4 regions of the Brevibacillus brevis NBRC 100599 genome follow, and region 4 is predicted to be linked to each of the others. Evidence: riboswitches for the same ligand, from Rfam matches in the RefSeq annotation. Region 4 holds a riboswitch; each other region holds the start of a gene.
What was found. A riboswitch is a leader RNA that binds a small molecule or an ion and turns the genes downstream of it on or off. The one in region 4 is predicted to bind cyclic di-AMP.
Positions count from the first base shown of each region.

Region 1 (5,777 bases), 2.6 Mb from region 4:
TGATTCATTTTTTCCATGGCGAAGGGGAGACATAGCTTTCGTTTCAAAATGCTTGGGCTTCTTGGGTTTGGCATGCTTCTGGCTGGTATCGTAACCTATCTGCTCTATAAAGTGCTCCAGTTTTACTATCGGGTGGGGGTTAAGTACGAAGATCCAATCACCCAGGTGCGCTATTTCATCAGGGAGATGGGGGATATCAATTTCTTTTTGATTGTCTTTGCTCCCATTGCGATCTTGTTTTTCTATCTCCTGACCAAACGGTATGCTGGCTACTTTCGGGAGATTTCTACGGGCATTCATTATCTCGCGAGTGGAGACTTTACACGGCATGTCCATATCCCATCTAATGATGAGTTTGCAGAAATCGCCAAGGATATCAATCTAGCAAGCGAAATGCTACAAAAGGCGGTAGAAAGAGGGGATTTTGCCGAAAGCAGCAAGGATCAGCTTGTTTTGAACCTGGCGCATGATTTGCGTACACCACTGACATCTGTTCTGGGTTATCTGGATCTCATTTTGCAAGATGAGCAGATGACACAAGAACAAATGCGGCATTATGCGACGATTGCTCTTACCAAGTCGCATCGATTGGAAAAACTGATTGATGAGCTATTCGAAATTACGAGAATGAATTACGGCATGGTTACCATCGAGCAAAAGGTCATTGATTTGAGCGAATTGCTTGTTCAGTTAAATGAGGAGATGTATCCTTCCTTTGAGAAAAATGAGCTCGTCGCGCGGTGTACGGTTGCTGCCCAATTAGTGATCGTGGGAGATGGGGAGCTGCTGGCACGCGTATTTGAGAATATCCTGACCAACGCGATACGCTACGGGGGCGATGGCCAGTTTATCGATTTGAACGCTTATCGCGAGGGCGATGAAGTAGTTGTGCAAATCATGAATTACGGCGACCAGATACCTGAGGAGGCGCTGCCGCATATTTTTGAAATGTTTTTTACAGGCGACAAAGCGCGAACGCATCAAGGGGGAGGAACAGGACTTGGCCTGTTTATTGCCAAAAATATCGTCGAGAAGCATCGGGGAACGATTTCTGTCCAAAGTGATTTGATTCGTACGTGTTTTGAGGTCAGGCTGCCGTATGGATGAAATGATGGCAAAATAAAAAATGGAGACGCTTCAATGTCTTCATTTTTTTATTGCATAATTCATAGGGATTTCAAAATATGGTAGAATATTCCTATATCGAAGTGAATTAACTTTGGGGGAGTTATGAATAAATACACATGGACATTGATAGGTGCGCTAATTGTTGCTGGAATATCATCAGCTACTTGGGCTGAGGCTATTAACCAAGGGGATAAGGAAGCACTACAGGCATATAAAAAGATGGAACAGGCACGTAACCAAGAGAACCAACCCTTAAGCAAATCGAGTAGGAATGCAACCCTGTCAGACTTTTCAATTCAGGGAGCTGTTTTACCAGAAGCGGATAAAATACGTAACTACAACGATACGAATATGCAAGGACTGCTATCTTCAACAGACGAAAAACTTTCGTTCATTATGGAAGAGGATGAAGTAAAAGGTATCGTTATAGCAACAGATACAGAGCCAATCATGGCTGGTGGTGAAAAAACTGGCCCTGAATTGTTTGACCTTTACGAGAACATGAAAAATACACTCGGGGAAGATGTAAACATTACGTACTTTAGTTATTCAGGTGGGTTTATCTTCGTTGCAACTGATAGGGAAGGTGAGGAAAGCTTGTGGCTCGATCGACGTGCTTCTACATTTTTAGATCTCCCTTCGCACAAGCAACTCAAATCTGAAGAAGTTGTAGAAAAAGTTCGAGAAAGTGCGGAATCGGTGGATGAAGAAAAGACATGACAATATCTGTGAAAAAATAAGAAAGCCGGGTCCCCGCTAGAGGACTCGGCATTTATATCTAATTTCATTATCCGATGAATTCTTGTACCCAGTATCCATTCACAAAGCCTACACCGATTTTGGTGAAGGAAGGATTCATGATGTTTTGACGGTGTCCTTCACTGTTCATCCATTGGTTCATGACTTCCTCAGCGGTGCGTTGACCCATGGCGATGTTCTCACCCGCGGTCATAGAAGATACACCGAATTGTTTCATCATGTCAAATGGAGAGCCATACGTAGGGCTTGTATGGTCAAAGTAGTTGTTTTTGGACATATCAGCAGCTTTTGCTTGTGCAACTTTGTTCAGGGAAGCATCCAGTTCCACTGGCTTCAGACCTGCTTTTGCACGCTCTTGGTTTACCAAATCAGTTACTTGCTTCCCAACCGAGGAAGAATCCATTTGTTGGTTAGCTTGTTTTACTGGCTGTTGAGCTGGCTGCTGTTGATTCGCTGGTGCTGCGTAAGGTGCTTGCATTTGCGGTTGGACAGGTTGCATATATGGTTGATACCCGTATTGCGGACATGTGGTAGCGGCAGAAGCTGTGTTAGAAAAGCCGGAAAGAACAAATCCCAATCCCAATGTCGCGATTGCAATAGTACCAAGGCGTTTCATATTCACATCGTCTCCTTTTTTTGGCCTACGAGGTTAGTTGACGGATTCGGATTGAGGAAACAACCCTACGCACTTTGGCGATTCACCCCATGCAGATCTCTCATCTGCAAGTAAAAAAGCTCCCCCGCACTTCCATTCGAGAGGAAGTTTCGGCTGTTTTGTTTGGCATGACCTAGAATAACAGAGATTCACCGGTGAAAGAAACCCGTAAAATTTGGTAGGATTAATAAGAATATCTCTTGTTTTATTGAGAGGGTGGAGTCCGACACTCACCAATCCCGCTTACAGTGTCGCCTGTAAAATAGGCCAGTCTAACGCTTTATTTTCTCTGAACAATAGAAAATGGGCTAGGGAACTCATTCCCTAACCCATTTTTTCATTCATTTCGTTTAAATCAAATTCTCCGGATTCAAGCCTTCCAGCTCTGGCAACACAAAGCGCCCATCTTTTCTGATCAGCACATCGTCAAACCAGATTTCGCCGCCGCCGTATTCAGGGCGTTGGATTTGGACCAAGTCCCAGTGAACGGAGGAGCGGTTGCCGTTGTCTGCTACTGTGTAAGCATTCCCTGGCGTGAAGTGGAAGCTGCCCGCGATTTTTTCGTCAAACAGGATGTCCAGCATCGGGTGGAGGATGTGCGGGTTGAAGCCGATCGCGAATTCTCCGATATAACGTGCGCCCTCGTCCGTGTCGAGGATGTCGTTCAATGCTTTAGTATTGGAGCTGGTCGCTTCCACGATTTTGCCTTCTTTGAAAGTGAACTGAACATCATTGAAGGTAATGCCGTTGTAGATCGATGCCGCGTTGTAGAAAATCGTCCCTTCCACGGAATCGCGTACAGGAGCGGTGTATACTTCGCCATCCGGGATATTGCGTTTGCCGTCACACTTGATGGCATTGATTCCTTTAATGGAGAAGCGCAGGTCCGTTTTTGGACCGACGATGCGTACACGATCAGTGCGCTCCATCAGCTCTTTCAACGGAGTCATGGCAGCGGACATTTTCGCGTAGTCCAGATTGCAGACGGAGAAGTAGAAGTCCTCAAAGCTCTCGAGACTCATTTTGGATAGCTGTGCCATCGACTTGTTTGGGTAGCGCAGTACAACCCAGCGTTTGTTCGGAACGCGCTCGTTCGTATGTACAGGTTGATACAGGACACGAGCGTAAATGCCCATTTTGTCGTCCGGTACGTCGGCATACTCGTTGATGTTGTCGTAGGCGCGGATGGCGATGTAAGCATCCATGTCCTTCATCCTGTCATACTCGTATTTTGCCATCAGAGCCATATGTTCTTCGCTCGTGCCTTGATAGAGTGCACGCATGACTTCCTGGTCTTTTAAGGTGACCAAAGGCAGAGCCCCAACTGCAAATGACTCACGCACAAGTGCACGAACGAGTTCAGGTTGCAGGCCTGTATTTTCGATCAGAACTTTTTCGCCTTTTTGCAAATGGAGTGAGTAACGGACGAGACGGCTTGCCAGTTCATTAATGCGTGGATCTGCCATGGTGGTAACCTCCGTAGTAAAATAATTTTGATTAATGATTAATTTGTATTATTACATAACTGAGCGTAGGCTCGCCAGTGTGTTTGATGCTTCCATTACAGGCAAGCCTCGTAGATCGCGATTACATCGGATTCATTCAATTTTCGTGAGCTAGGCAGATACCCGATTCCGCGTCCGCCGATGCGTACCGCTTCCTCAGCCATTTGGACCAGTGATTGTTTGGTCACACCGAAGTCAGACAGACGTTCTGTGATTCCCATACGCTCATACCAACGGCGAACGGCATCAATCGTTGCTCGTGCTGCTTCGCTCTCATTCTCCACCGTAACGCCAAAACAATGACGTCCCATACGGGCTAGTCTCTCGGGACGGTCTTGCAATATCATCTGTTCGAAATAAGGAAGGGACAGGATCGCCAGTCCACGACCGTGAGCCATATCGTAGATTCCGCTCAGCGGATGTTCAATTCCGTGCAAAGGCATGCCAGCACCGCGACCGCCAGCAGTGAAGGGACTGATGCCCAGCGTGCTCGCCCATAAAAGGGTAGATCGTGCTTCAGCGTTGTCTGGTTGCTGGATCGCTGTGATGGAGTGCTCGACGACGAGGCGAATGAGTGTTTCGGAAATCCCGTCCTGAACGTAGGTCCCTTCCGCGCTGATCAAATAGTTTTCAAACAGATGGGAAAAGATATCGGCGCAAGACTCTGCTGTGACGCGAGCCGGAACGGTAAAGGTGACAGACGGATCAAGAATGGCAATCTTCGGGTAAAGTGCTGGACCGTTGATCGAAGATTTTTCATGCGTGTCCCAATGAGTCAGGACGCTGATATGGTTTGCTTCCGAACCAGTAGCGGCTACTGTCGGGACGGTCATGATCGGGAGTGCTTCCTGAACGGGTACCAGTAATTGACCAGAACCGCTCGGATTTCCCCGCATGTAATCGTAAATCGGGCGTCCGGAAACGGCTGCTGCCGCAATCGCTTTGGAGGCATCCATTACGGAGCCGCCACCGATAGCCAGAATGAAGTCACACTGATGCTCACGCGCAAGCGCAGCTCCGGCATCAACCGTTGCCGTACGCGGATTCGGTTCGATTTTGTCAAAAACAAGATACGCCACTTGAGCTTCCTGCAACAGAGCCTTGGCGCGATCCAAAAGTCCTGTACGCTTGGCAGCATTGCCGCCTGTAACGAGCAATGCTTTTTGGCCTAATGATTTTGCTTCTTGGCCCAAACGTTCCAGTTCGCCTATGCCAAAGTAAATTTTGGTAGGAAAAGACACTTCAAATGGAAACATCTGAAATTCCTTCTTTCACGTATTGGTTATACCACTGACAAGTTTATCTTGAACACTCCCTCCACCTACGCTACTGCTTGGAGGTGGGGGATTCTTGGGTAGTCACTTCTACCGAAGTGAAATGCGCCAAGCTATCCCTGTCGTCCCGACAGTTAAGTTGTGAGACACAACAAACGAAGTCCTTCTCGCTCAATATTGATCGCGGCATTCTCGTCACGGTCATGCCGTGTCCCGCAGTTCGAACATGTCCATTCTCGCAAGTTCAGATTCTTGACATCTTTACTGCGGTTGCCGCAGTTTGGTGTGGAGCAAAGTTGGCTGGAAGGAAATTGTTTACCGACAAAGGAGAGTGTTCGTCCATACCATTCGGCTTTGTATGTCAGCATGGCGCGAAAAGTGGACCATGACGCATCGGCAATACTTTTGGCCAGCTTTTGATTTTTGATCAGGTGGTTTACTTGCAAATCCTCCAAA
Region 1 is NC_012491.1:611,267-617,043, forward strand. It holds gene BBR47_RS03350 (sensor histidine kinase) at 16-1,107, shown strand; gene BBR47_RS03355 (hypothetical protein) at 1,231-1,848, shown strand; gene BBR47_RS03360 (CAP domain-containing protein) at 1,916-2,503, opposite strand; cyclic di-AMP (ydaO/yuaA leader) riboswitch at 2,511-2,668, opposite strand; gene BBR47_RS03365 (aminopeptidase) at 2,893-4,008, opposite strand; gene BBR47_RS03370 (iron-containing alcohol dehydrogenase) at 4,104-5,303, opposite strand; gene tnpB (IS200/IS605 family element RNA-guided endonuclease TnpB) at 5,456-5,777, opposite strand, start outside.
Region 1: it holds a riboswitch for cyclic di-AMP, as region 4 does, so the genes downstream of both, BBR47_RS03360 (CAP domain-containing protein) here and BBR47_RS15555 (CAP domain-containing protein) in region 4, are expected to answer to the same signal.

Region 2 (5,777 bases), 2.2 Mb from region 4:
CGCCTCATCCCGCATCAACACTGCCCGAGAAAGATCAATCACAACATCCCCGATTCCATGCCAGACATGCAAGTAACTCAGTTCAAAACGCCCGGAAGTCAGGTGATAATCCCCAATCAGAGAACTGCGGGAATCTTTTGGCAACATGTCGTCAGGTGATGAAGACATGTTTTCGTGATGAGGAATTTTGCCACCAACATGCTTCCATTTGTTCCAGTTGTCTTGCCAAGGGCGTTCCGCTGTTGAAACGTTCACGTCATTCGGGACACTCGCATCACTAGTCAAAATCGTCTCCGCAGCAGATGGGGTCCCACTCTCTCCCAATGGTTGATTCACATAGCGATCTCGTCTGCTGTTCTTGCCCCGAATCAACTGAAAGCCGAAATAAATAAACACGATTGGTACTGCAATCTGGAACAAATCATCAATCCCGACACCAAACCACATGTCCGTCGCGATGATGGTCCCCAGAGAGAATAGAATCCCTCCGCCAATCCGATTTTTATTCCCCCACAAACGAAGGCCAAAATAAATAAGCACCATCGGCCACAAATCAAACAGACCGAACGATATGATACCCAAACTGTCTAACAAAAGACCGATTCCCGTAAAAATAATCAGGACACCAGCCAACATTTTGTGTAAACGGGACAGTTTCACAAAAGTCTCCTCTCTCACGCCCCACGCTGATCGTTTTCACTTTGTCCATTACGACATGTATAGATGAATGCAGGCGGAATGTTCAACAGGGTAAAGTCGATCTTGACCCAGGGAAAACGATCCTGCAACTCAGCTTGGAGTTGTAGCGAATATTGGAATGTAATAAATAGGCCCCCTGGCTTCAGTACAGATTGAACTTCGTCCAGAATTGCTGCCCGCAGCTCTTGTTGAAAGTTGGCGAATGGCAGACCTGAGATAATGACATCTGCACCTGCAAGGTCCTGCTCCTCCAAGTAAGACCTAAGTTTAGTCGCTTCCTCCCTGATAGGAAGATCGGGAAAACGTGATTGAAGCATAGAGCGAAATTGGGAATCTCGTTCCACGAGCACGTACTGTGTGCCGGGATGCAAGCGCTGATAGATCGTTTGGGTAAAAGCCCCTGTACCAGGTCCCAGCTCCAGGATCACATCGGTTGAAGCCCAATCGACGCTTTTCAACATTTGCTCACATAAAAAACGAGAGCTGGGGATGATACTACCGACGCGTCCAGGCTCAGCGATAAACCGCCGCAAAAAGACCAAGAAGTCCTGCAAGAATCGTACCTCCTAGGGGAAAAGCAGCCTGATGTACACAGGCTGCCGAATTGACACACTCTATTCTACACCTTGTCCCCCAGTTCCTGTTGAATTAGGATTGTACTGGTTTGGCTACCGGTGTTTTTACTTCATTAATGGATGCTTTGATGCTGGCAAGTTCTGCATCGAGATCATCCTTTTCCAGCTCAGACAAAGCGTTCTCCCAAGCGCGGTTCGTTTGGCGCCATTGCCCGCTCATTTGCGCTTCTGCTTCCATGCGCATGACTTTCTCTTCCATGCGAGCGAAGCCACGGCCTGCGGACTGATTGCCGATACCGACAACTGCTTGATTGACTTGCTTTTGGGTACGAGCTACTTGTGCACGTGCCATCAGAGTGAACTTTTTCGCACGCATTTTATAGAACTCTTCCTTCAGCTCAGCCAGCTTCTCGCGCATTTGCGTAGCTGACTCGGATGCTGACAGGTAGAGAGTTTCATATTCCGCTGCACGGCCTTCGTACTGCTTCTTGTCAGCGAGTGCTCGACGAGCCAACTCGTCTTCTCCTTCAGTCAAGGCGAGCTTGACTTGGCGATCACGTTTTTCGATCAGAGCATTGGCTTCGTCCAATTGCTGACGGAATTTCTTTTCCAGAGCAACCTGACGGGCAACCGCTACTTCAACTTGTCCGATTTCTACTTCCATGTCACGCATATATTGATTCAGCATTACTACCGGATCTTCCATTGAATCCAATGCATCATTTACCGAAGCTACTGTCAGGTCACGCAAACGTTTAAAGATACTCATTATTTTTTCCTCCTCATCATATCACATCATATTGTTCATCCAAAAGACTCTTGCGACATTGGCGTTACTGTGGGCGTCTTCTTACATCTCTCTCCCAAGTGTCCAGCGTATCTTCCTTTAATACTTTTTGGGCCCATTCACGCTCCCAAGCAGGTGGCGCTTGTTTAGGTTCTTGGCTGGGACGCAGTAAGCGATATCCCAGATAAATCACCCCAATGGCCAGAAGCGCGTGAAACAGTAGGTCAAGCTTGCCAATCAACATCAGGAACCCGAATAGGAAGACCAGGATTCCCCAAAATCGTGAACCGGTTTGTCCCATGATCTTTTTGGCACCGTATATCATGATCACGCCGGGAATGATAAACCCGAGCAAGTCTCCGATATCGATACCAACCAGATCGAGAAGAACCAACCCACCGACTAGCAGCAGAACCAGCCCGAGTAGTACTTTGCCAGACCGTTCGCTCATTACTCGCTTACCTCCATTCGTTTTGCTTGTGGTGCTTGTGGAACGTTATGCCCTTATTGTAGCCCTCGGTATAGGCTTCCCATAACGGGCGTGCGGTTGGTTTTTCCCTCCGTCCTTGGACGGAGACATTTTCCTGCCTTAATCGGACGAGCTCTCTCGCAAGGCAGGAATAAGCCCACGTCGAAAGGCGGCTTGCACTGTCGAACGAAAACGTTACAGCATTTGACGCTATCTTTGTGACGAATATGTGAATGAACAGATAAAAAGAAGGAAAAAAAGGACTGGCGTAGAATCTTCGTAAGAGTGCGTGTAAAAAAACATCGAAAAATAGCCGAATTCCGCTTAGCGGAAACGGGGGAACCACGTTTTTGGGGTGAATGGTTGCTACTCCTAGCAGCCTAGGGCGTCCTTTCGACCGAACCCTTCAGCTAACCTCGTAGGCTCACGAAGGGAGCAGTTTCTTTTGCGCAAGATGGTTTTATCTTTATTTATGGCTGGATTACTTGCTATGGGGGCAGGCGCTGCACAGGCTGCTGAGGAGAATACTCTCCATGAAGTTGTCAGCGACTTGTACGGTACCCCTTACAAATCTTCCGGCTCGTCCAAAAAGGGCTTTGACTGCTCCGGTTTCACACGCTACGTATTTGATGCGTTAGGTGTAGACCTGCCTCACAATTCTGCTTCCCAGTACGAATTAGGTACAGAGGTAGACAGAAAAGATTTGCAACCAGGCGATCTCGTATTCTTCAATACGAACGGTCGCAGCATTTCTCATGTGGGTATCTACATCGGAGACGGCACATTCGTGCACTCGGAATCTGGTCGTGGAGTCGTCAACACCAAGTTGAACGATCCATACTACTGGAGCAAGCGTTATGTAGGCGCCAAGCGTCTCAGTGCTCCTGTTCTAGCGAAAGCAGAAACTCCGAATAAGGAAAAAGCGGTGCAAGCTGCATCGTTGCCGGAAAAACCAGCTAAAAAATAGTCATTCGGCAAAATAATAAAAGCCAGGGACACTACGTCTCTGGCTTTTTCTGACGAAATTTAGTACCTGGTCTAAAGAGGTACCCTCACATATTAGAACAACTTAATAACTTACGGGGTTTCTTCCCCTGATAGGGGCAAAGCATGTTATGATAGACAAGACCCATTCTTTGAATGGTATTCCTTATTAATAGAAGTAACTGGGGGTTGTTCCGGTGAAAGATCACATTTTAATTGTCGATGACAATCTGGAGATTATTGAACTGCTAGAAGACATTTTGGAGAACGAGGGCTTCAGCGTTTCCTCTGCTGAAAGCGGAGAAGATGCACTCTCGTTGCTCAGCCAAGGTGAGCGTCCCAACCTGATCCTTTTGGATATTATGATGCCCAACATGAGTGGCTATGAGCTCTGCTCTCAAATTCGCCGTGAGTGGGATTTGCCTATACTGTTTCTCAGTGCAAAAGGAAAAGCGGTAGATAAGGTAGTCGGCTTTGAAATCGGCGCAGACGATTACATCACGAAGCCTTTTGATACGGAAGAGTTGCTCGCTCGCATTCGTGCCCACCTTCGTCGCTATGAGCGCATTCGCAAGCATACCGAAGAGCAGCCTGAGAAGGAAACAGCCTCTTCTCCGATTACGGTTTTGAAATTTAAGGACTTGGAAATTCATAAAGAAACGTATTCCGTATATGTATGTAACCAAAAGATCGAGCTCTCTACCAAAGAATTTCAACTACTCACCTTCCTCGCAGAAAATGCGGGCATCGTCTTTACAAGAGAGCAAATTTATGACCGTGTTTGGGGATATGGTTATGGCTCGCTCAATACAGTGACGGTCCATATTAAAAACCTCCGTGAGAAGCTGGAAACGGAACGTCAATTCATTAAAACACAATGGGGGACAGGCTACGTTTTTATCGGGGAGAAGCTTTAAATGAGCTTGCGCAATAAAATTTTTCTCTCCTTCATTGCCTTGCTCACACTCAACATTTTGTTGTTTAAATTTGTTTTTCAAGACATTATTGTCGCTCAACTCAAAAATGACCGGCATAATCAGTACCAGGCTGAGAAGGAAGCCGCAGAAAAGGTCATGCTCAATCAACTGCTTCTCGTCAGTAATTTCAAGGACCCAATCGAACGCATGGAGCTTGAGAAGCAGTTGCCAGACGACGTGATGTACCGCATGCTCGTGAAGGATGCCAATGGAAACACTATCTACAGCAAAACATCAAGCGCCTATAATTTAAAAATGCCTTCCCCCTCCTCATCAAGCCGTGGCGATTCTGCTAAGCAAAATGACCTCAAAGTGGTCGCTGAGTACCATTTTCAGCAGGAGCCACCGCGTACAGGGGAGATTGTTGTTTATTTCTACACGGATGATTACGACATGATGGCTACGACAGGGGTTTCCATGATGCTTTGGTTTATTTACGGAAGCATTAGTCTGGTAGGATTGGTTCTGCTCGCTTTGTTCGTTCGCTGGATACTACGGCCGGTTAACGAATTATCGCGCGTCACCCAAGAAATCCAGGAAGGGAAGCGGCTGGTCACATTTACGTATCGATCGCATGATGAATTTGGGCAACTCTTTCGATATTTCGGGGAAATGGTTGATGAGCTTCGCTTAGCGGAAGAAAGACAGGCTGAAATGATTGCTTCGATCGCCCACGACTTCCGTACACCTCTCACCACGATCAAAGGTTATGCCTCATACATCGGCTCTGGTCGCGTGACGGATATGACCAAAATACAGAAACAGATGGGCAAGATCGAGCTAAAAACGACGGACTTGGAAAAGTTGCTGGATGAGCTGCAGGACTTCACCACGCAAAGCTCCGAAGTTCGACTTAGCATTAACCGCATTCATGTCAAAAGCTTCTTGCGAGGAATTATTGAGGACTATTTGCCAAGAATCAAAGAGGCAGGCCTCACGTTTCAATGGAAGCTACGAATCTCCAATGAACTTCACATCGAAGCGGATGAGACTAAGCTGCGCCGTGTCATGGAAAATTTGTTGAACAACGCCATTCACTACAACAAACCGGATGGCTCCATTTACCTTACTTGTGATCAGCGAGAAGGACATGTCCTTTTTACTGTAATCGACAAAGGAGAAGGAATCGCCGCTGAAGACTTGACGAAGATTTTCACCAAGTTTTATCGGGCGGAAAAATCACGAAATCGCAACAGTGGCGGTACAGGCTTAGGCTTAACGATTTGTAAGAGCATCGTCCGGCTTCACGGCGGAGATCTGATGGTAAACAGTGAATTGGGAATGGG
Region 2 is NC_012491.1:1,040,822-1,046,598, reverse strand. It holds gene liaF (cell wall-active antibiotics response protein LiaF) at 1-660, opposite strand, end outside; gene BBR47_RS05345 (class I SAM-dependent methyltransferase) at 675-1,253, opposite strand; gene BBR47_RS05340 (PspA/IM30 family protein) at 1,348-2,043, opposite strand; gene BBR47_RS05335 (LiaF transmembrane domain-containing protein) at 2,108-2,512, opposite strand; cyclic di-AMP (ydaO/yuaA leader) riboswitch at 2,832-2,971, shown strand; gene BBR47_RS05330 (C40 family peptidase) at 2,976-3,497, shown strand; gene BBR47_RS05325 (response regulator transcription factor) at 3,712-4,431, shown strand; gene BBR47_RS05320 (sensor histidine kinase) at 4,432-5,777, shown strand, end outside.
Region 2: it holds a riboswitch for cyclic di-AMP, as region 4 does, so the genes downstream of both, BBR47_RS05330 (C40 family peptidase) here and BBR47_RS15555 (CAP domain-containing protein) in region 4, are expected to answer to the same signal.

Region 3 (5,777 bases), 2.9 Mb from region 4:
CATCGAGCCTGCTCCTGCGTCGATTCCGATGATTTTGTAGTCGAGCTTTTCTCCTAAAGCGTTGTCCGACGTCTCAGAAGCAATAGGACCGACCACCGTTGCTGTCGGTATTTGTGTGTTTGTGTTTTGACTGGAGCAGCCTGCGAGCCAAGCTGTTGCTCCCATCATCCCTGCCAAGAAAGCTGGAACTATTTTGTTCATCATGTGTTTCTCTCCTTTTTTCCTGCATGTTGTGTAAGCCGATCCAGGACGATAGCGATGATCACGATGGATAGCCCCGCCTCGAATCCTCTTCCTATATCCACTTGCGATACGGCGCGATATACGTCTGCACCCAAGCCTTTCGCCCCGATCATAGCCGCTATGACCACCATCGACAGGGCGAGCATGATGCACTGATTGACGCCCGCCAAGATCGTCGATTTCGCATACGGCAGCTGCACTTTCACGAGCTTTTGCCACCCAGTTGCGCCAAAGGCGTCCGCCGCTTCCTCCATTTCCGCTGGGACCTGACGAATGCCTAAGTTCGTAAGACGCACGATTGGCGGCAAAGCAAAAATAACGGAGGCAATAACTCCCGGCACCTCGCCCAAACCGAAGAAAAAGATGGCGGGAATCAAATAAACGAACGCTGGCATCGTCTGCATCAAATCCAGTATTGGCGTAACCAGATTGCGAAACGTATCGTGTCTCGCGCAAAGAATGCCCACCGGAATCCCGATAGCGATCGAAATCATGGTGGCAGTGAGGACGAGTCCCAATGTCTCCATCGTTTCATCCCAGTACCCCAAGTTGTGGATGAGAGAAAGTCCAACAACCGTAAAGACCATGGACGCTCTCCCTGCAAAAACCCACGCAGCGGCCCCCAGCAGCAAGATGAGAATCAGCGAAGGTATCTCTGCCAAAACCGTAGAACAGTAAGTCACCATCGTGGAAATGACGATAGCCACCGGATCAAACAATACCCCTTTGTACTGGCCCAGCACCTCCACGAACCCTTCCATCCAACCGCCAATCGGTAGCTTAGGCACGACGTCCATCACTCATCACCTCTGCTCTCTGATGCTCTTGTACATTGACTTTGCCTACCAGCCCGCCTAGCACCGCTCCTTTTACGATGACACCCAACAAACGCTGCTGCTCGCCCACTACCGCAATCGGGACATGCAGGTCTGCCATCATCGGGAACAAGCTGTGCAGACGTGCGTCAGGCGAAACGGTAGGGAGGTCGGTTTTCATGATTGCCTCCAGCGAATCTCCCGTACTGATCGCGAGTGATACGTCATACGCCGTAATCAATCCGAGCAGTGTGCGCTTTTTGTCCACGACGTACAGGCTGGACACGCCGTTATCCATCATCAGTTGCAGCGCCACTCGCGCCCCTTTGTCAGGGGTGATTGCTTCTGCCCGTTTCATCACATTTTCAGCAACGAGTACCCTTGACAGGTCGGCATCCTCCACGAACTTCCGTACAAATTCATCCGCTGGGTCTGCCAGGATTTCTTCTGGGCGGCCGATCTGAATGATCTGCCCGTCTTTCATAAAGGCAATCCGGTCGCCCAGTCGCAACGCCTCATGCAAGTCATGTGTAATGAACAGGATCGTCTTTTTCATCGTCATCTGAAGCTCCAGCAGCTCATCCTGCATATCTTTTCGAATGAGCGGGTCCAGTGCACTGAACGCTTCGTCCATCAAGAGAATATCTGGATTATTAGCCAACGCCCGCGCCAATCCGACTCGTTGACGCATACCTCCGCTCAATTGATCTGGGTACGCATTTTCCCACTCGGTCAATCCAACGAGCGCGAGCGCTTCCCGTGCTTTTTCTTGTCGGAGCCCTGGTGGTACTTGTTGAATCTCCAAACCAAACTCCACGTTTTCCCGTACCGTCCGCTGTGGAAACAGGGCGAAGTTTTGGAAAACCATCCCGAGCTTCTTCCTCCGCACCTCGCGCAAAGCTGTCGCCTTCATGGCCACGATCTCTTCCCCATCGATCTCGATGCTTCCGCTCGTTGGGTCAATCAGTCGATTACACAGTCGGATTAAGGTTGATTTGCCGCTGCCGGATAGGCCCATGATGACGAAGATTTCGCCTTCCTCGACTTCAAAGCTGACCTGATTGACACCGATGGACTGGCCGGTTTGCTTGTAAATTTGTTCTTTTGTACGTCCTTCCGCCAGCAGCTTCAAGGCCAGCTCGGGCTGCTTGCCGAACACTTTTGTAAGTTGATGGACTTTCATTTTGGACATGATATCCCTCATCCTTCGTTTTTTCGTAAATGTAAAAAGCCCGCGAAGCTTCCACACTCCAGCAAACCAAAGCAGGCACGCTTGATTTTTACTCGTGTAGAAAATCCGCAGGCTTACGGAATACCTGGCGTCCATTGTCAGGACTCCCTGTACTCTGTCTTCCCGATTTCGATTGTCAGCGGTTTATGTCGTACCGACTGCCTCCCAGCGATCCACACCATTTCCTTCACGACTGTATCGCGTAAGCTGCTCGTCGATATTTCCATAAAAAAATAGACCGATCCATCCTTTTTCTCCAGAACAAAGGCCCCAAAGAAAAAGCCTGTATCGGCCTATCACACGCCCGCAAGGAATCCCCTTGTTGCGCATAAAATGCCTAGACTTTATCCATCCATGACCTTCCCTGCTTTGGCCGACGAGGTTAGCTGACGGGTAGGATGGCAGAGAAGACATTTCCTCATCCCTCCTGATCACTCAGGATTAACCCCAAAAGATTGGTTCCCCCGCTTCCGAGAATATCGGAACTAGGCCGTATGTGTTGTTTCTTATTGAAGCGTGATTGTGATTTGAATTATACGCTGGCTTCCAGTTATTGTGAACGTTCGTTTAGCATGGTTTTAACCGGATTACGGCTTTCTTTATGAGTCGGATTGGATTAGCTGTTCGTTGCTTATTCGGTTGAAGGATTAGTGCGTTATACTCGCTGTTGTGGTGGGGAGGAAACAGGAGAAAACGCTCAGATTCTTGGAACCCCTGCGCGGGAGCATGGGGTGCCCGGCTCCGTGAAAAAAAGCGAAACCGCGTCTAAAGTAGTCCATCAGGATGTGTCTCAGAGGTGGACGCTAAAGGCAGTTTCGCTTTTTTTCACTGCGCCTCGGTAGGTGTGTCCAAAGATCTTCGCTTATTTCTCCTGTTTCCTCTACGAGCTGTTGAGGTTCTACGCTTTTTTAAAGACTTTTTGAATGATGCTTTCAAGATGTAAACAATAGCCGCTTGGGAAGAAGAACATTTCCAGTCCTAGCGCCTCTGGAGCCCTACTTAGCTCCGAAATGAATGGCGGGGGTTTTCAGCTTCAACCTCTGAGACTACATCCTCGAAACCCTACTTTTGAAGCACTCCCGACATTCATTTCGGAGCGGACAGTCTAACCCCTTGCGGGGCGTAGGCCGAAGCGTAGACTGGAAATGGGCTTCTTCCCCCTCCACTACAGCTACTCAAATCACAATTGAAAAAGCTCCTGCCTCAATGAATCAGGCAGGAGCTTTGCTTTTCAAAAACACGATGATTAAACGACGTCGTAGCCTTGGTCTTCAATAGCTTCTTTCACTGCATCGAGAGTCAAGTTGCTCTCGTTGTAGGAAACCTCAACCTTTTTTTCAGCCAGGTTTACTTTGCCTTCTGCACCCAGATCTTTCAATGTGTTCTCGATGCGCGCTACGCATTTATTGCAAGACATGCCTTCTACGTTCAATGTGATATTTGTCATGATCAATCTCTCCTTGCATTTTATGTTGTATAGGTAAGGCGGACGAAGCCGCTTGTTACTGTTGTTACAGCTTCACTCGTTGCAGTCTTAGTGCGTTGAGTACGACGGATACGGAGCTGAAGGCCATTGCGGCACCGGCAAGCCATGGAGCGAGTAAGCCGATTGCTGCAATGGGGATGCCCAAGGTGTTGTAGGCCAATGCCCAGAACAGGTTTTGCTTGATGTTGCGGATGGTGAGCTTACTCATCTCGATGGCGTCTGCGACACTAGTCAGTTCGCCGCGCATCAGGGTAATATCGGCTGCTTCCATCGCCACATCAGTACCTGTACCGATTGCCATACCGACGTCAGCGGTAGCGAGTGCTGGAGCGTCGTTGATACCATCGCCGACCATCGCGACTTTTTTGCCTTGTTCTTGCAGTTTTTTCACTTCTGCAGCTTTGCCTTCAGGCAGGACTTCTGCGATGACGTGATCGATTCCTGCTTCACGGGCAATGGCCTCGGCGGTTTGACGGTTGTCACCGGTCATCATGATAACAGTCAATCCCATTGCTTTCATGCGCTGAACCGCTTGCTTGGAGGTTGGTTTGATCGTATCCGCTACGGCAATCAAGCCAGCGAGCTTGCCTTCGACGACTGCGAGCATCGCCGTTTTACCGGAGCGCTCCAGTGCCAGCATGGTATCAGACACTGCTTGGTACGAAATTTGATGTTTTTCCAGCAAACGGCGGGTACCGACGAGTACTTCTTTGCCGGAGACGGTGGCCCGGATACCGAAACCAGGAATGGCTTCAAACGAACCCGTATCAGCCACGGTGATTCCTTTATCCGCAATACCGCGAACGATGGCTTGAGCCAATGGGTGCTCGGAGTTTTTCTCAGCGGCACCGACCAAAGAGAGCAGCTCTTGCTCTTCGATATCAATGGCGATGACGTCTGTCAGTTCTGGCTCGCCTTTGGTTACAGTCCCTGTTTTATCGAGGACGATCGTATCTAAATGGTGAGCCGTCTCCAGATGCTCCCCGCCTTTGAACAGGATGCCCAGCTCAGCTGCGCGTCCAGAGCCCGCCATGATTGAGGTCGGTGTTGCCAGACCGAGGGCGCATGGGCAAGCGATTACGAGTACGGCAATTGCTTTTTCCAAAGCCTCACCGAAGTTGCCAGGTATAACGAAAAAGTACCAGATCAAGAAGGTAAGAATAGCAATCCCTACTACGATTGGGACAAAAATCCCGGAGATGCTGTCAGCTACACGCTGAATCGGTGCTTTTGTTCCTTGTGCTTCTTCCACTACTTTAATGATTTGCGCCAGAGCCGTTTCTTTTCCGACTTTGGTTGCCTGGACCTTCAAAAAGCCGTTTTTGTTCAAGGTGGCTCCGATAACGGTATCGCCTGCGGCTTTATCCACTGGAATACTTTCACCAGTCAGCATGGACTCATCTACTGCGGACTGTCCTTCCATGACGATGCCATCGACAGGTACTTTGTCGCCCGGCTTCACGTGAACGACGTCGCCTAGTCTCACTTCTTCTACAGGAATGGTCATTTCGACGCCATCTCGTACGACTACTGCTGTTTTTGCTTGCAAGCCCATCAGCTTGCGGATCGCTTCCGAAGAACGTCCCTTTGCTTTCATCTCAAACAGTTTACCCAAAACGATCAACGTGATCAGTACCGCACTGGTCTCAAAGTACAGCTCCAGCATGTGGCCACCATGAGCACCGATGGAGTTGATCGCGACCCATAAACTGTAGAAATAAGCTGCCGAGGTACCGAGAGCAACCAGCACATCCATGTTGGCACTCTTGTTGCGAAGGGCTTTGAAAGCTCCGACGTAAAACTGTGCTCCGATGATGAATTGTACTGGTGTTGCCAATGCGAGCTGTACCCACGGATTCATCAAGCTTTCAGGCAGCCAGATAAACGAGGTGAAGGAAAAGTGGCTCACCATCGACCAGAGCAGTGGGAGCGACAGAATCGCGGAAATCCAGAACTTGCGGGTCTGCCGTTTGATTTCTTCCTGGCGACGATCTACTTTTTC
Region 3 is NC_012491.1:381,118-386,894, reverse strand. It holds gene BBR47_RS02195 (glycine betaine ABC transporter substrate-binding protein) at 1-204, opposite strand, end outside; gene BBR47_RS02190 (ABC transporter permease) at 201-1,040, opposite strand; gene BBR47_RS02185 (quaternary amine ABC transporter ATP-binding protein) at 1,024-2,250, opposite strand; cyclic di-AMP (ydaO/yuaA leader) riboswitch at 2,645-2,791, opposite strand; gene BBR47_RS02175 (cation transporter) at 3,536-3,736, opposite strand; gene BBR47_RS02170 (heavy metal translocating P-type ATPase) at 3,801-5,777, opposite strand, start outside.
Region 3: it holds a riboswitch for cyclic di-AMP, as region 4 does, so the genes downstream of both, BBR47_RS02185 (quaternary amine ABC transporter ATP-binding protein) here and BBR47_RS15555 (CAP domain-containing protein) in region 4, are expected to answer to the same signal.

Region 4 (5,777 bases):
GCTTTTTGTTTGGCGAATGCTACGGTTGACTCATCCTTTACCTGATAAGGATAGACGATACCTCCTCGTCCCGTTACGATATCGACACACGTGCTGAAGGAGAGCACATCGATAATGACGATCATGTCCGATGCTGCGCCGACCTGTTCTACCCCTTCGTATCCCCAATCAAATCGAGCTGTATAGTCAAGTTGTTTGCATACAGTTCTATCTCCCAACCCCTCCACCATCCTCTATCAAAAATAGGTACTCGTCCCCTTACGTTCGCCGTTACAAATTAAGACAAGAAACAATATCGTATTATTGTCCCACTAGATTAACAAGAATGGAGTGAACATGGATGTCTGAAATCGAATACGACGACGATCACGGTAATTCGGAAAAAAGAAATCACAAACGCCCAAGAAGAAATACGGTGAGAACGACCGGTATTTTGCAAAACAACCTCGCCCGTGCTCTCACCGCTCACCTCGACCTGGTAAATCTGAACACAGAACCGGTTGAAGTACGTGTGCAAGTATTAAACTGGGGTAACGCAGTTACACAAACGAATCCAGTTAGCACCTTGCTTGACATCACGCAATTTATCCCTGCGAATACTCGCACTGCTTTCAATGCGCTGATCCCCGCTTCTTTCCACTATGAAGTCCGCCTTACCGTAGCAGAAAACAACAGAAATGTCCTTCTCACCACTTATGGCCGTACTACTATCGGCGGCGGTCAAGTTGTTGGTCTTACCGTTCTTGACAGTCAGTTCCAAACTGTCGAAATCGAAACTTGTATTTAACTATCTTGCAGGAAGAAAATGAGGAATTATGGTGGGACGCCATAGTTCCTTTTTTTATCCATTCGCATGCAGGAAAGGCGCTTGGGACGATCCCAACACCTTTTTGCTTCTACGACCACGACAAAAAAAGAAACTGCCCTCGAAAGGACAGTTTCTTTGAAAAGGAGACTTACAGTTTTACTACGTTCTCAGCTTGTGGGCCACGGTTGCCTTGAACGATGTTGAATTGAACTTTTTGACCTTCGTCCAAAGTTTTGAAACCGTCACCTTGGATTGCGCTGAAGTGTACGAATACATCGTCTCCGCCTTCTACTTGAATGAAACCGAAACCTTTTTCTGCGTTAAACCATTTTACTGTTCCGTTCGTTTGCATTTGAAAAAACCTCCAAAAATTGATTTTGAATATGCTAGTCATATTTACCGAAGCAAATAAAGCTCACATATCATGAAGAAATACCAGATCATGTGCGATGATACGCCTTCATGATATGTGAATTTTACCTACCCGGCAAAAATGTGAATGTCATAGGACGGAACTGCAAAATAAAAAACTAAACCTTTTGAAAACCTAAAACAATGAAAGCCCTTCCTCTCTTCCATCCTTGCGGCTCCGATGACCGCGCCAGTGTGAATCGGGGATCCAAAAATGTTATCCATCAGCATACAAACACCTCGATGAATGATTAGGTATCAATTTTTCAAGTAGCAACCTCATTCTACCATGGTTGTCCAAAAAAAGCAACGGTTCACCCTTATTCTGGACGAAGCGGGACTCTGATACAATAGGATTGGGAGGGATTACATTGCAAAATCATATTTTGACAACCATTCAATTATCCGAAATGCTTGAAAAGAAAGTCCCCGTACTTTTATTGGACGTACGCGACGCCGAGAAATTTGTTTCTGGCAGCCTCGTTCACGAAAACGCATCGACGCAAAACGTCCCCTATCTTCTTATGAAAGAACAGGACAAGCCGCTTGTTGAAGAAACCGAAAAACTCGCGCAAAATGTGCAAATCGTTACCTTATGTACAACAGGTAACAAAGCTCAAAAAGCTGCAGCTCTCCTTCGTGAGCATGGTTTTCATGCAAATGCATTGGAAGGCGGCTTAACTGCCTGGAAGGAACAATTAAACGAAACGAAATGAGCCTAATTTATCAACGATTCTAGCTATTTGCCATATATTACTCCTTTATTTCGATTGGGATTGTTTGATATCGTTGTTCATGCCAAACGAAATAAGCCGAGACTTCCTCTTTGAAAAGGAAGTGCGGGGGACTTTTTTGTGGATGAGCTATTCCACATTGGGGTGAATCGCCGAACTGGCGTAGGGTTGTTTCCTCAATCCGAATCCGACAACTAACCTCGTAGGCAAAAAAAAGGAGAGATTTGTTTTATGAAACGTTTTGGTTCTGTTACAATCGCGATGACTCTTGGTCTGGGCTTGGCTTTGACAGGGTTTGCTTCTTCTGCTTCCGCAGCATCTAACTGCCCATTGAAGAACGGACAATTCCAATTCAATGTGGGTCAAAATATGGGACAATTCCAAAAAGCACCAAATGCTCAACAGTTCCTTAACTTTTTCCAAAAGCAAGGCTTTGTTCCTGGCCAGCCACAAGCAGTACAGCTGATGCAACCTGTTAAGCAAGGACAAGCTACACCTGTACAACAACCATGCCCGTATCAACCAGGATCTTTCCAACAAGCACCCGTACAACAAGCGCCAGTACAACAAGCGCCAGTACAAACAGCACCAGCACAACCTACCAATAATGTCACTGAGCCTGCCGCTCCAGTAAATCAAGCGGATCAAGCTAAGACGGGTGATTTTGCGAAACAAGTCGCGGATTTGGTAAACCAAGAACGTGCAAAAGCAGGTCTCAAGCCTGTTCAAATGGATGCAACACTGTCCAAAGTAGCTTTGGCTAAAGCACAAGATATGTCTGCTAACAACTATTTTGACCACAACAGCCCAACGTACGGTTCCCCATTTGACATGATGAAGCAGTATGGCATTCAATACTCGACTGCAGGTGAGAATATCGCCATGGGTCAACAGAGTCCACAAGAAGTCATGCAACAATGGATGAACAGTGAAGGCCACCGCCAAAACATTATGAACCCTGACTTCACAAAAATTGGTGTAGGCTTCACAAATGGCTACTGGGTACAAGAATTTATCGGGTAACACGCTTTGCACGAAACGAAAAGCCGGTGTCTCTTAATCGAGACCCGGCTTTTTCGTGTAGACATTAATCCGGCTGTGTTTCAGAAGCCTGTTTTTTGGGGGTACAGCAGCTTTCCTGCTCATCTAGCAAAGCAACGTCCTTTTGATTCATTTCTTGCTTGGTTGGGTAAGCAGATACTTGCTGCAGCTCGGCATTGACATCAGACGATTGTTTCACCCGTATGGCCCCCTCGCCGTTTTTGGTGGTGCATCCCTAGTATGCACGCGGTTCTAAACGACTCATTCCTAAGGAACACTGGAAGCACATGCGAATGAACCTATCTGCTAATAATATGTTCAAGGTCTTTTAAGGCAGCCGCTGCTGCCGCGACAGGATCTGATTTTCCTCCAACGACCAATAAATCCCCCATAACATCTGTTTCTACCCGGATGGCTTTTGTCGTACCTGATACGGATGCAAACGGATGGGTAAAATCTACCGCACACAGCTCAACTGCTACAGAAACCGTACCATTCGCTTCCTTTTGGATCGTTCCGATCAGCTTGGGAATCTTCGCATGCTTTTTCCACGTCTCGATTTGTAACAAGGTTATTTCGCGAATACTTGCGCGTTCGATATCGGTTAGATTTACTTGCCCGCCAAAAGCAGCGTTTGCCAGGATCGTGAGCTTCGAAGCTGTATCCCAACCATCGATATCGTAGGAGGGATCCGGTTCGGCAATCCCCATCTTCTGAGCGAGCTCGACTGCTTCTGTACAGGTGAGCCCCTCTTCCATCATTTTTGTGAGCACGAAGTTCGTCGTTCCCGTAAAAATACCTTCGACTCGTTTTACTTCACAGCCTGCCAAGTTATACTGCAAAAGATCGATCGTCGGCAGAGCTGCTGCTGTTGCCCCACTAATTTTCAACGCGGTACCATGTTTTTTGGCAAGAGCGGCCAAACCAGCATAATCAACAACAAGCGCACCTTTTGAAATCGCGATCGCATGCATGGCATTCTCCAATGCATACCGAATATAAGTCAGACCAGGTCCCCCCTCTTTTTCAGATGGACCTGCCTCGATGAGTACGTCTGCTTGAACTGATTTGATAAATTCCAGCGCGTTCCAAGATGCGTTCCCTGCTTGTTTTGTATGAGCATAGTTTGCCCATTTCCCTGAATCGATTCCGTTCTCATCATAGAGGCCGGAGGATGAACGAACGATTCCCACGAGTCTGACATCTGCTTCATATAGCTCGCGGTACCGCTCCCGTCGCTGTTCCAGCAGTCTGGCTACCTGCTGTCCTACTGTTCCGAAGCCTGTCACCATAATATTCCAACGTTTCATGAGTCAATCTCCTTGCTGTTTATGCTTCGTTTATTTCCACCATTTTTTTCTATTTTTATCTTGTATCCTGTGCAAATCCTTGCGATTCAATTTCTTTCCTGTTTTTGCCGAGTAGAGCTCTTCCGTATGATCAATAAACAATATTCCTTCCAAATGGTCCATCTCGTGCTGAATACACCGAGCAAGGAAATCTTCGGCTTCGATTGTCTTTGTTTCTCCTTGGCGGTTCAGCGTCTGGACTTTGACATAATTCGCCCGACGTACAATTCCGAAAACACCTGGTATCGAAAGACAAGCTTCCTGCCCTACCTGCTCACCTGATTTTTCCATCAACACCGGATTGATTAGTTCAATCAAGCCGCTGCCGCAATCCATGACAACCAAACGCTTTGGGATACCAATCTGGATCGCAGACAAGCCTGCTCGACCTTTCGCAGCATAAATGGTTTGGACCATATCATCCAATATCTTTTCAACCTGCGGAGTAATGGATTGTACTCTTTTTGAAGTTTCACGCAAGATAGGGTCCCCCAGGCGAACGATCATACGTTCAGCCATTTCCTTCTCCCTCCCGCATTACTCAGTTTTCGATTTCAAGGTAGCAAATCAGGTCCTCGCTGTCAAAAAGAACCTCGCAAAATCTGAAATATCCCGTTAGGCAAGGGTGACAAATGCATGTAGATACGCTATCTTTATTGGTAAAGATAGATGTTTGTATATGAAAAGGGAGGCTACCATGCATTCATTGGCATCAACGCTGAACGAAACCATCCAACGAGAAAACCCGCACGTGTATGAAATGCTGTCCGATATCGCCAAGCTGATCTATTTCCCAAAAGAGGGGATTCTCAGCCAATCGGCAGAAGCGAAAGCAAAAGCGAAAAAGTACAACGCAACCATCGGGATTGCACTGGAAAACGGTCAACCGATGCACCTTAAGGTCATCCAAGATAACCTGTCTGCTTACCAGCCAAAAGACATTTACGAATATGCGCCCCCAGCTGGAAAGCCTGAGCTGCGTGCTGCATGGCGTAAAAAAATGATCGAGGAACAGCCTTCACTGGCTAATCATACGTTCAGTAATCCTATCGTTACAAACGCTTTGACGCATGGCCTGAGCATCGTGTCGGATTTGTTCGCTGACAGCGGCGACAGTGTCATCATCCCGGACAAAAACTGGGAAAACTACGAGCTTACTTTTTCGATCCGCCGTGGTGCGGAAATGGTCTATTACCCATTATATAACGACGAGATGAAATTTAATGCTGCTGCTTTGCGTGATGCCATTCTCGCACAAAAAGACAAAGGCAAAGCCATCGTCGTACTCAACTTTCCGAATAACCCAACAGGCTATACACCAGGTCCAGAGGAAGGAAAACAAATCATCGCTGCGCTCAAAGAAGGCGCAGAGGCTGGAATCAACATTGTTGCGGTGACAGATGACGCGTACTTCGGCTTGTTCTTCGAGGATTC
Region 4 is NC_012491.1:3,256,630-3,262,406, forward strand. It holds gene BBR47_RS15535 (2-phosphosulfolactate phosphatase) at 1-227, opposite strand, end outside; gene BBR47_RS15540 (hypothetical protein) at 341-787, shown strand; gene BBR47_RS15545 (cold-shock protein) at 957-1,160, opposite strand; gene BBR47_RS15550 (rhodanese-like domain-containing protein) at 1,591-1,935, shown strand; cyclic di-AMP (ydaO/yuaA leader) riboswitch at 2,020-2,177, shown strand; gene BBR47_RS15555 (CAP domain-containing protein) at 2,185-2,976, shown strand; gene BBR47_RS31265 (hypothetical protein) at 3,041-3,193, opposite strand; gene BBR47_RS15560 (homoserine dehydrogenase) at 3,294-4,304, opposite strand; gene def (peptide deformylase) at 4,335-4,862, opposite strand; gene BBR47_RS15570 (aminotransferase class I/II-fold pyridoxal phosphate-dependent enzyme) at 5,041-5,777, shown strand, end outside.